2 regions of the Bradyrhizobium sp. HKCCYLS20291 genome follow, and region 1 is predicted to be linked to the other one. Evidence: predicted binding sites of a transcription regulator. Region 1 holds the regulator's gene; the other holds the start of a gene.

The links. Region 1 encodes LexA, which represses DNA repair genes until DNA is damaged. Its sites were predicted from a motif close to TGTTCNNNNTGTGTTCNG; they were not measured.
Region 2: a site for LexA is predicted at 2,035-2,052, ahead of ACQR07_RS02305 (DUF3072 domain-containing protein). Genes of this name have one in related genera too.

What each region holds. Positions count from the first base shown of each region.
Region 1 covers NZ_JBNPTO010000007.1:357,681-362,090, forward strand. The annotation lists gene ACQR07_RS18690 (ComEC/Rec2 family competence protein) at 1-294, shown strand, start outside; gene ACQR07_RS18695 (hypothetical protein) at 249-506, opposite strand; gene ACQR07_RS18700 (hypothetical protein) at 707-1,147, opposite strand; gene lexA (transcriptional repressor LexA) at 1,458-2,156, opposite strand; gene ACQR07_RS18710 (molybdopterin molybdotransferase MoeA) at 2,347-3,558, opposite strand; gene ACQR07_RS18715 (hypothetical protein) at 3,593-3,892, opposite strand; gene ACQR07_RS18720 (ATP-binding protein) at 3,904-4,410, shown strand, end outside.
Region 2 covers NZ_JBNPTO010000001.1:493,036-497,445, reverse strand. The annotation lists gene ACQR07_RS02325 (FdhF/YdeP family oxidoreductase) at 1-360, opposite strand, end outside; gene ACQR07_RS02320 (type 1 glutamine amidotransferase domain-containing protein) at 638-1,198, opposite strand; gene ACQR07_RS02315 (hypothetical protein) at 1,456-1,707, shown strand; gene ACQR07_RS02310 (hypothetical protein) at 1,774-2,004, opposite strand; gene ACQR07_RS02305 (DUF3072 domain-containing protein) at 2,110-2,301, shown strand; gene ACQR07_RS02300 (hypothetical protein) at 2,406-2,693, shown strand; gene ACQR07_RS02295 (glycoside hydrolase family 3 N-terminal domain-containing protein) at 2,713-4,077, opposite strand; gene ACQR07_RS02290 (DUF4153 domain-containing protein) at 4,289-4,410, shown strand, end outside.

The DNA of each region.
Region 1 (4,410 bases):
GCGCTGGCCGACGATTGCGCGCGTGCGGCGCTGGTGGTGGCGGCGCGCGCCGCACCGTCGAACTGTGCCGCAGCTGTCATCGACCGCCATCGCCTGCGCCAGCAGGGCGCGCTGATGCTGGTGCGCCGGGGCACGCGCTTCGACGTCACGCCGGCGCGCGCCTATGGCACCGACCGTCCATGGTGGCCGGCGCCGGCCGAGGCCAGCGACTTCGATCCGACGCTGACACCGCGCGCGCCGCCGCGCAGTCAGGACGCGACGCCGCCGGAGACCGAGCAGGGCGTGGAGGATTGAGGTCCGGACAGCTCGAACGTGCCGAGATGATACTCGGCGCCGTCAAGCCCGTCGAACAGCGAGGAGACCTCGACGAGCGTGAACGACGCCGCGGGATCGCGCTGCCAGATGGCAACGTCGTCAGCCGTGACCGTCAACCATCCCAACGCCAGCCTGTAGCGGCCGGGTTCGATGATCCGGCCAGCTTGGTTCCAATCGATCTTGTTGACCACGGTAATACCCCCGGCGGCCACAACGCCGGTCGAGGGACACCGTTCCTGTCGCCAGAGCGTGATGCCTTCTCGTCGAATCAAAGCGCGTACCGCAAGTTCAGTTCACCTCTCCCCGTCGGAGAGAGGTCAACGGCACCGCGACTGCTGTTCGATCGAACCAAAACGCATACTGCTCTCGCGTGACGCCTGCGCCGCTCAGCTCAGGTGATGCTGATGCGGCGGATGGGAGTCGTCTGCGGGGTCGGCGTATCGTTCGTCATGCCGGGGCCGCGCTCGGCCGGCTGCTTGGTGACGGGCAGCTGCAGCACCGTGACGCGCTGGCCTTCGCAGAGCTGCGTCACGAGCACGTGGCGGCCGTCGGCGAACTCGACGGCGTCGTGGTGGCGATCGGGAATGTGCTTTTCGATGCTGTTGAACTTGGCGACGCGCTCGCGGATCGTCCGGGTCCAGAGCCAGCGGCTGTCGTAGCGGACGTCCTCGGCGAAGGCGAGCTCGGTGCCGGGCAGCATGCAGACCGCGACGGTCGGCTCGCTTTCGCTGGCGAAGCCGCGGGTCGCGGTGCCGCGGAACGTCGTCGAGATCAGCGTCTCGCCGACCTTGGCGGGACGGGACGCAACGGCATGGAGGCTGTAGTCACACATCGGATCGCTCCTCGCTGAGAGATAGCCGACCCACGCTTCCCCCCGGACAGGCGCAGGCCTCTATCAGAGTGGACATCGAGGAGATGTTAGCGCGCGCTTCGCGGCAATTCTGCGCTGATCTGCACGGCATGCGGGTGGCCGCGATCACAAGCGTTTGAGGATACCGCGCTGCACATCCTGAAGTGCATTCGCGCGCGACTCAGTTTCGTGTCTTGCTTCTTTTCTTTGCGTCTCACGTCGTTCGGCGGCGAAGATCACAGCACCGCGCCACCGATCGATCGTGCATGTCCAGCACGCGAGGTCGCTGCGCTCAGTACTTGCGATACAGTCCGACCAGCTTGCCCTGGATCTTGACCCGGTTCGGCGGCAGGATGCGCACCTCGTAGGCGGTGTTGGCCGGCTCCAGCGCGATCGATGCGCCGCGGCGGCGGAAGCGCTTCAACGTCGCTTCCTCGTCATCGATCAGCGCCACCACGATGTCGCCGGTGTCGGCGGTCTCGTTGCGCTGGATCAGCGCCATGTCACCGTCGAGGATGCCGGCATCGACCATCGAGTCGCCGCGCACCTCCAGCGCATAGTGGTCGCCATTGCCGAGCATGTCGGCGGGCACGCTGATGGTGTGGCTGCGGGTCTGCAGCGCCTCGATCGGCGTACCGGCGGCGATGCGGCCCATCACCGGCACGGCGACCGGGCGCTCGCCGTCATCGAGCGCCGGCGTCGAGGTGCGGACCTTGCCGAGATTGCCCTCGATGACCGAGGGCGTGAAGCCGCGGCGGTTGCTGGCCGCCTGCGACAGCTCGGGCAGCTTGATGACCTCGATGGCGCGGGCGCGGTTGGGCAGCCGGCGGATGAAGCCGCGCTCCTCCAGCGCCGTGATCAGGCGGTGAATGCCCGACTTCGAGCGCAGATCGAGCGCGTCCTTCATCTCGTCGAACGAGGGCGGCACGCCCGCTTCCTTGAGCCGTTCGTTGATGAACCGCAGGAGTTCGTACTGTTTGCGCGTCAGCATCTCGACCTGGTCCCCAGTTTGTTGTCGTCCAAGTCCCGTGCCCTTGCGTCCCTGAGCCGGAAGTGGACGTTCGTATTCGCGTCGCCCGCAACATACTAAAAACAAATCATGAACGGACACTATATGTTCGATGTGTGTTCCGCAATCCTAAAAATATGATGAATGACCCGGGCTTTGACGGGGAGAAGGGTCAGTTCGGCAGGCGCAGGATCTCGCAGACGCTGCCGGCGGGCGCCTTCGGCGCGAAGGCCGGGCGGATCAAAAGAGCCTGCGATAGCGCAAGATTCCCCAGCAGAGACGAATCCTGCTGCGTCACAGGCGTTGCGACCAGTGTACCATCGGCGCGCTCGTCGAGCTGGGCTCGCAGATAGTCCTCGCGCGAATCGTTGGCGGGGAGCTCGCGGCCGAGCAGCGCGGTTTCGCGCGGGAGCTGGGGCTCGTCGCGGCCGAGCAGGCGCCGAATCAGCGGCACCAGGAACAGGGTCGCGCAGACATAGGACGACACCGGATTGCCGGGCAGCCCGATCACCCTGACGCCGCCGAGCCGGCCATGCATCATCGGCTTGCCCGGCCGCATCGCGATCTTCCAGAACGCCATCTCGACGCCCTCGGCCTCCAGCGCCTGCTTGACCAGGTCGTGATCCCCGACCGAGGCGCCGCCCGTCGTGATCAGGATGTCGGCGCCCGACTCGCGCGCCCGGCGGATGCCCGCGACGGTGGCTTCGAGCGTATCCGCCGCGATGCCAAGATCGACCGCTGCAGCGCCTTCGGCGCGCACCAGCGCGCGCAGCGCGTAGCCGTTGGAGTAGACGATCTGACCCGGGCCGGGCTCGGAGCCCGGCATCACCAGCTCGTCACCGGTGGCGAGCAGCGCCACCGTCGGCCGTCGCCGCACCGGCAGCGCCGGATGGTTCATGCTGGCGGCGAGCGACAGGTCACGATCGCTGAGCCGGCGTCCGGCCTTCAGCAGCACCATGCCCTGATGAAAGTCGACGCCGGCGGGCCGGATGTGCCGGCCCTTGATCGCGGCTTCCGTGATCACGACGTGGCCGTCGCCCGCAATCGTATCCTCCTGGATCACGACGGCGTCGGCGCCATCAGGCACGACGCCGCCGGTGAAGATGCGAGCGGCCTCGCCGGGTCCCACCACGCGGTCGAACGGCCGACCCGCCGCGACCTCGCCGATCACCTTCAGCCGTGCCTGCGGCTTGTCCGCGTCGACAGCGCGCACGGCGTAGCCGTCCATCGCCGACATGGCCTCGGGCGGCTGCGTCCGCAGCGCTGCCAGATCGCGCGCCAGAATGCGGTGAAAGGCATCGTCCAGCGACACCAATTCCTCAGCCAGCGGCTCGGCGCCTGCGAGCACCGCGGTCAATGCATCGGATACCGGCATCAAGGCCATTGGAGTTCCTTTGAAAGCGATCGTGGGGGGCGTTCTAGCCAATGGCGCTGTCGTGGCCAAGCGCGGCGCCGGCGTTGGTTCGATTGCCCGCGCGCCCAGTGCAACGCGACCGTAGTGCTACGGTGTGGTCCGGCACCAGCCGGTTTGAGCCGATTTCGGCTCGAAAGAAGCCGAAATTGCTGGCCGTCGCAACGGGCCGGCCTGCTGCCTCGGGTTGTAGTTCAGTGTTTGAGAACGATTCTTCGCGAATCTCTGCCTGAAGCTCAACCCGGACGGCGGAACTCAAACGGAATGCCTCGCGCGGAACATCACGCAGCAGGACGCAGCTGGTCAACCACCCCTCTCTTGATCGCCGCGCTGATCGCGCTCGCCTGCGCGGCCTTCGTGGCCGTCGAGGTATCGCGCGCGGTGAGGCTGCGCGAGGCCATCTTCACCGACGGAAAGAAGGACACCGTCAATCTCACGAGCTCTCTGCTTCAGCACGCCGAACTGACGTTTCGCACGGCCGACGCACTTCTCACGGGGACCGTGTCCTCGCTCGAGCATCGTCCGCCGGATCGGGATGACCGCAGGCGTCTCAAGGCCTGGTTCATCGACGAGCTGAAGCGCATGCCGCAGCTCGTCAACCTGTTGGTGGTCGACCAGGAGGGCACGCTGCTGGTCAGCTCGATCGCCGAAGAGGGCACCGTGAACTACGCGGATCGCGACTTCTTCGCCTATCATCGCGATTCCCCGGACCGTGGCGTGCGCCTGCACGCGCCGATTCGTGGGCGAGCCAGCAATCAATGGATCATTCCGCTCACGCGGCGGTTCAACCGTCCCGACGGCAGCTTCGGCGGCGTCGTGGTGGCG
Region 2 (4,410 bases), on a different contig from region 1:
GGCAGCGTCGTAGCGCATCGGATGCGTCAGGCGCCCCTGCTCTTCGAGCTGATGGTCCGACCAGCTCCGTAGCTCGCTCAGCGTATGCTGCGCGAAGAATTGCGGCCCGACCGTCTTGCCGGTGATCTCCCAGGCCGTCGCCTTGGCGCCGTTCTCGCAGAATTCGAACGGAAGCGGCTTGGCCGGCTTGGCCCAGGAGCAGCTCACGCACATGAATCCGCCAGGCTTGTTCTGCTTGAGCAGGATCTCGCTGCCGAGCAGCGTGACCTCCTCCTGCGTCAGGATGCTTGCGACGGCATGCACCGAGCCCCATCCACCGGCAGGCGCCGTGTAGTCCTGGATCTTCGCCTTCTCACTCACGGCACATCTCCGCGGTCGGAAAACCGGCCAACCCGGGATGTCATCGTAAGTTCCGTCTGCTCACGGGAGCTTGCGACGAGGGCCGGCTCGCGCCGCCGGCGCGAGCGAAATTAGGAACGACGCGGTCTTTTGGACGTCTTCCATGAGCCTTCGGCGGCGTTCCCCCATCTCGCTGGAGGCACTCCGTGTGGACTGCGGCCCAGCGTTCGACCCCTCGGGCGCTGGGCACGTCATTGCGGAGCAGCCGGGCATGGCCCGGCTCTCCCCCGCGCTGGCGTCACGCGGCGCTGCGCCTGACGTGCCGGCCTTCCTTGACCTCCTCGATGATCTTGGCGCTGAAGGCTTCCAGATCGCCGGGATTGCGCGAGGTGATCACGCCCTGATCGACCACAACCGCCGCGTCCTGCCACTCGGCACCGGCGTTGGCGACATCGGTCTTAATGGACTTGTACGACGTCACTTTGCGCCCTTTCGCGATGCCGGTCTCGATCAGGAGCCAGGGCGCGTGGCACACGGCGGCGACGATCTTCTTGGCGTCGAACACATCCTTGATGAACTTCAGAGCCTTGGGCTCCAGGCGAAGCAGGTCCGGGTTGATTTGTCCGCCAGGGAGCACGATCGCGTCGTAGTCCGATGCGGACGCCTGATCGAGCGTCTTGTCGACCTTCACGGGTCGCCCCCAATCCTTCTGATCCCAGCCCTTGATCTCGCCTGCGGCGAGCGACACGATCTCAACGATTGCGCCAGCCTGTTTCAGGCGATCGCGCGGCACTTCGAGTTCGGATTGCTCGAACCCGTTGGTGGCGAGGATCGCGATCCTCTTTCCTTCGATGTCCATTGTCTTCTCCTGTCTGAATCGACACCGCGGGCAACCTTGCGCACGCGACCATCGTTCCCGCGACGAACCAAGACCGATCGTCACAACTGATCGATTGGCGGCTTCATCTCGCCATGGAACAGCAAACCGCCACTGCTGTTTGTATGGGGCGCGCAGCACTGCCCTCACGTCCATGACGCGAGCGAGGCCGGTGCTCCATCGCGCGATGCGATCTGGAGCCCCACGTGCCTTACGCATTATTCGAGAATGACGAACAAATGACGCGGCCGTTTGGAACCGAGCGCGAGGTCTGGGAGGCGGCCGAGCAGGCCGACCTCGTCACGCTGGATGCGCATGGTGAGAAAGTTCTCGACAACAGTCTCGAGATCAAGCCGTGCGAAGCCACCCCGGACGAGCTCGCTGGCTCCGGACAAGACATCGTGATCCCGGAGGCACGCGATGCCGACGCGCTGCGCGTTTCGCAGCAAAACTCGCCGTCACGCGAGAAGAAAACCCCGGTGACATCCTGATCAGCAAGGACCGACGTCAGGCGCCGCTGACACGTCCTACGCACTTCAGCCAGCCTCGAACACGTCTCAGCCGTGTCTGGCAGACCTCCGACGCGGCATTCCCTCGTCACTTTCCAGCTTGAGCTGCTCACGTTGCTCCCGCAGGCCATCGAGCCTCGTCAGCATACGCTGCAGCAGTGCCTGCGCCGCTTCCGTGGCAATCCCGGAGCGCTGCAACTGCACGATCTCACGCCGCTGCCGACCCACCTGGATACGCAAGCGGTCGATTTCCGATCGAACGAAACTGAGGTCGTGCATGAAGCCCTCGCTGAGACCACGAAAGCACTTTAGAACAAAATAGGAACATTTGGCAAGTCAGAAATGTTCAGAGGACATCGACGTCGGCAACCGCGGAGGTGGATCATGGCCGAGAAGCTTGAAAAGGATCCAAATGACTGGGTCTCGGGAGACGATCCGATGACGGACGCTCAAGCGTCGTACTTGAAGACCCTCAGTGAGCAGGCCGGCCGGCCCGATCCGACCGAGCGTGTGCGAAGCAAAGCGGAGGCATCCGAACTGATCGATGAGATGAGACGCGCCGCAGGATTGGACTGAGTTCCCCTACCTGATCGGTATTACGATGCGCCGGCACTGGCGCCTCGCTGTCGCGAATCACGACTCTGTCGTCTACTCTCTGCGGCCTTTCCCGGGGATGCACCATGGTTGCGGACAGTGATAGCAAGGTTGCGTGGCACCGCGCTCAGCTCAAGAAGAACCGCGCGGCGCTGAAGCAGATCGAGACCACCCGTTTCACGGTCGGCGAGAGCGCGGATGCGAAGGCGATCGAGCGCACCAAGCGGCAGGTTACTCAGCTTCAGCTCAAGATCCGGGAGTCGGAACAGGTCATCGGTGCGCACGACAAGCAGACACGGCGCCCACTGGCGACGGACCTTCGCAGTCTTTCCAACGTAGCCTGGCGCAACTGGACCGGCAACGGCCCACGCTGACATCAGAGGCGCTCCCTGCTCAATCGATCTTTCGACCTCCGGTCGGCGATTGCGCCGGCGTCACCGATGCATTCGCCGCGAGCGATCCGTTGTCGCCGGCCATCCAACGTGTCAGCCGGTCGTCGCTCCTGCGCAACGCGTCCATGTCGATACGTCCTTGCGCGAACGCCTGCTTGGCGCAGGCAAAAGCGCGATGGAACTGCGTGCCGTCATAGGCCACGAGCAACAGATCAGCGCCGCCGTTGAGCGCCTCGACGACCGCCTTGCAGAGGTCGCGGCCATAGATCGCGCCCATGACGAGGTCGTCGGTGATGATCACGCCCTGGTAGTTCCAGCGGCCACGGATGAGGCCGTCGAGCACCGCCTTGGAATGCGAGGCGGGCCGCTCCGGATCGATGGCGTCGACCATCACGTGACCGACCATCATCGCCGCGTGAGAGTTGGCGAGCACCTGACGGAACGGCCGCCAGTCCGATTGGTCCAGCACGTCGGCCGGCGTCTCGAGCTGCGCGGAGAAATGATGGGTGTCAGCTTCGACCCGACCGAGACCCGGGAAGTGCTTGACCGCCGCATGAACACCGCTCGCTTCGAGGCCGCGGACATAGCCGAGCGCGATGTCGCCCACGACAGCCGGATCGTTGGAGATGGCACGCCGTCCAATCAGGGTGTGGAAGTCCAGGCGGTTGCGCTTCCAGCGCGGACGTAGGTCGACGACCGGCGCGAGGTTGAACGTGATGCCCGCCGCCGCCAGCACCTGTCCCTGCGCACGCCCCATCTCGAACGCGTCGTGCTCACGACGCGTGGCGGGCAGATCGGCCAACGTGGCCAGGCCAGGCATGTTCGGCAAGGTGGGAGACAGATGCGCGACCGTGCCGCCCTCCTGATCTGCCGACACCAATAGCGGCGGAAAACCTGCATTGCGGCGCTCGGCCTGCAAGCGCGCAAGGTCGGCGCGCAGCTGCGCCTCGGTCCGCCCGCGCACGTTATGGTGTGTCACATAGACGCCCGCGATCAGGCCCTGCCGCGCCAACGCCGCCGCCTCGTCCATCCCGGTGTAGCCGACGACGAAATGCCGCCCGAGCGCGCGCACCACTTCGGGCGGGGTGCGGAACGTCTCGCACGTCCTCCAGGCAAACATGAATTGAGTGGCCGTCAGTGCGATCAGCGGGATGCACCACACCAAGGTCAGCATGCGGCCGCCGATCCCACGGCGCCAGCGCCCATTCAGCAGGAGCAGCAGCGGCGCAGCAAAGCCGACGACGAACAAGGCGGCGTGACCGGGCCCGCGCAAGCGGACCAGATAGGGCTCGTTGCTGTTCAGGGTGATGAAAACAAAAAGCAGAGCAAGGATCCAGAGGACGAGAGTCCTGATACGCCCGAGCATGTGTGCAGCCGATCATTGCAGGAGGACGACGCCTCTCCCGTAACGCCGTCAATCTGCCGGCACCAGTTGCAGATTGGCGGCTGCACAAAATCTGCAAACAAATCCTGAAATGCTGCAGAGCCCCTCGTGAGCCGCTGCAAGCTCCTGCGTCATGCTCGGTCATCGGCTGGCGAACGCCAGCGCGTCGTGCCCCAATCGAGGATTTCAGTAAATGACCAGCTCTGCCGAGCCGCTGGCTGCACCAGCCGCTTCGCTCTCAACATGGCCCAAATTCGCGATCGCCTTCGCGCTGCTCGGGCTCGCCGACGCCCTGTTCTACGATCAGCCCGCGGG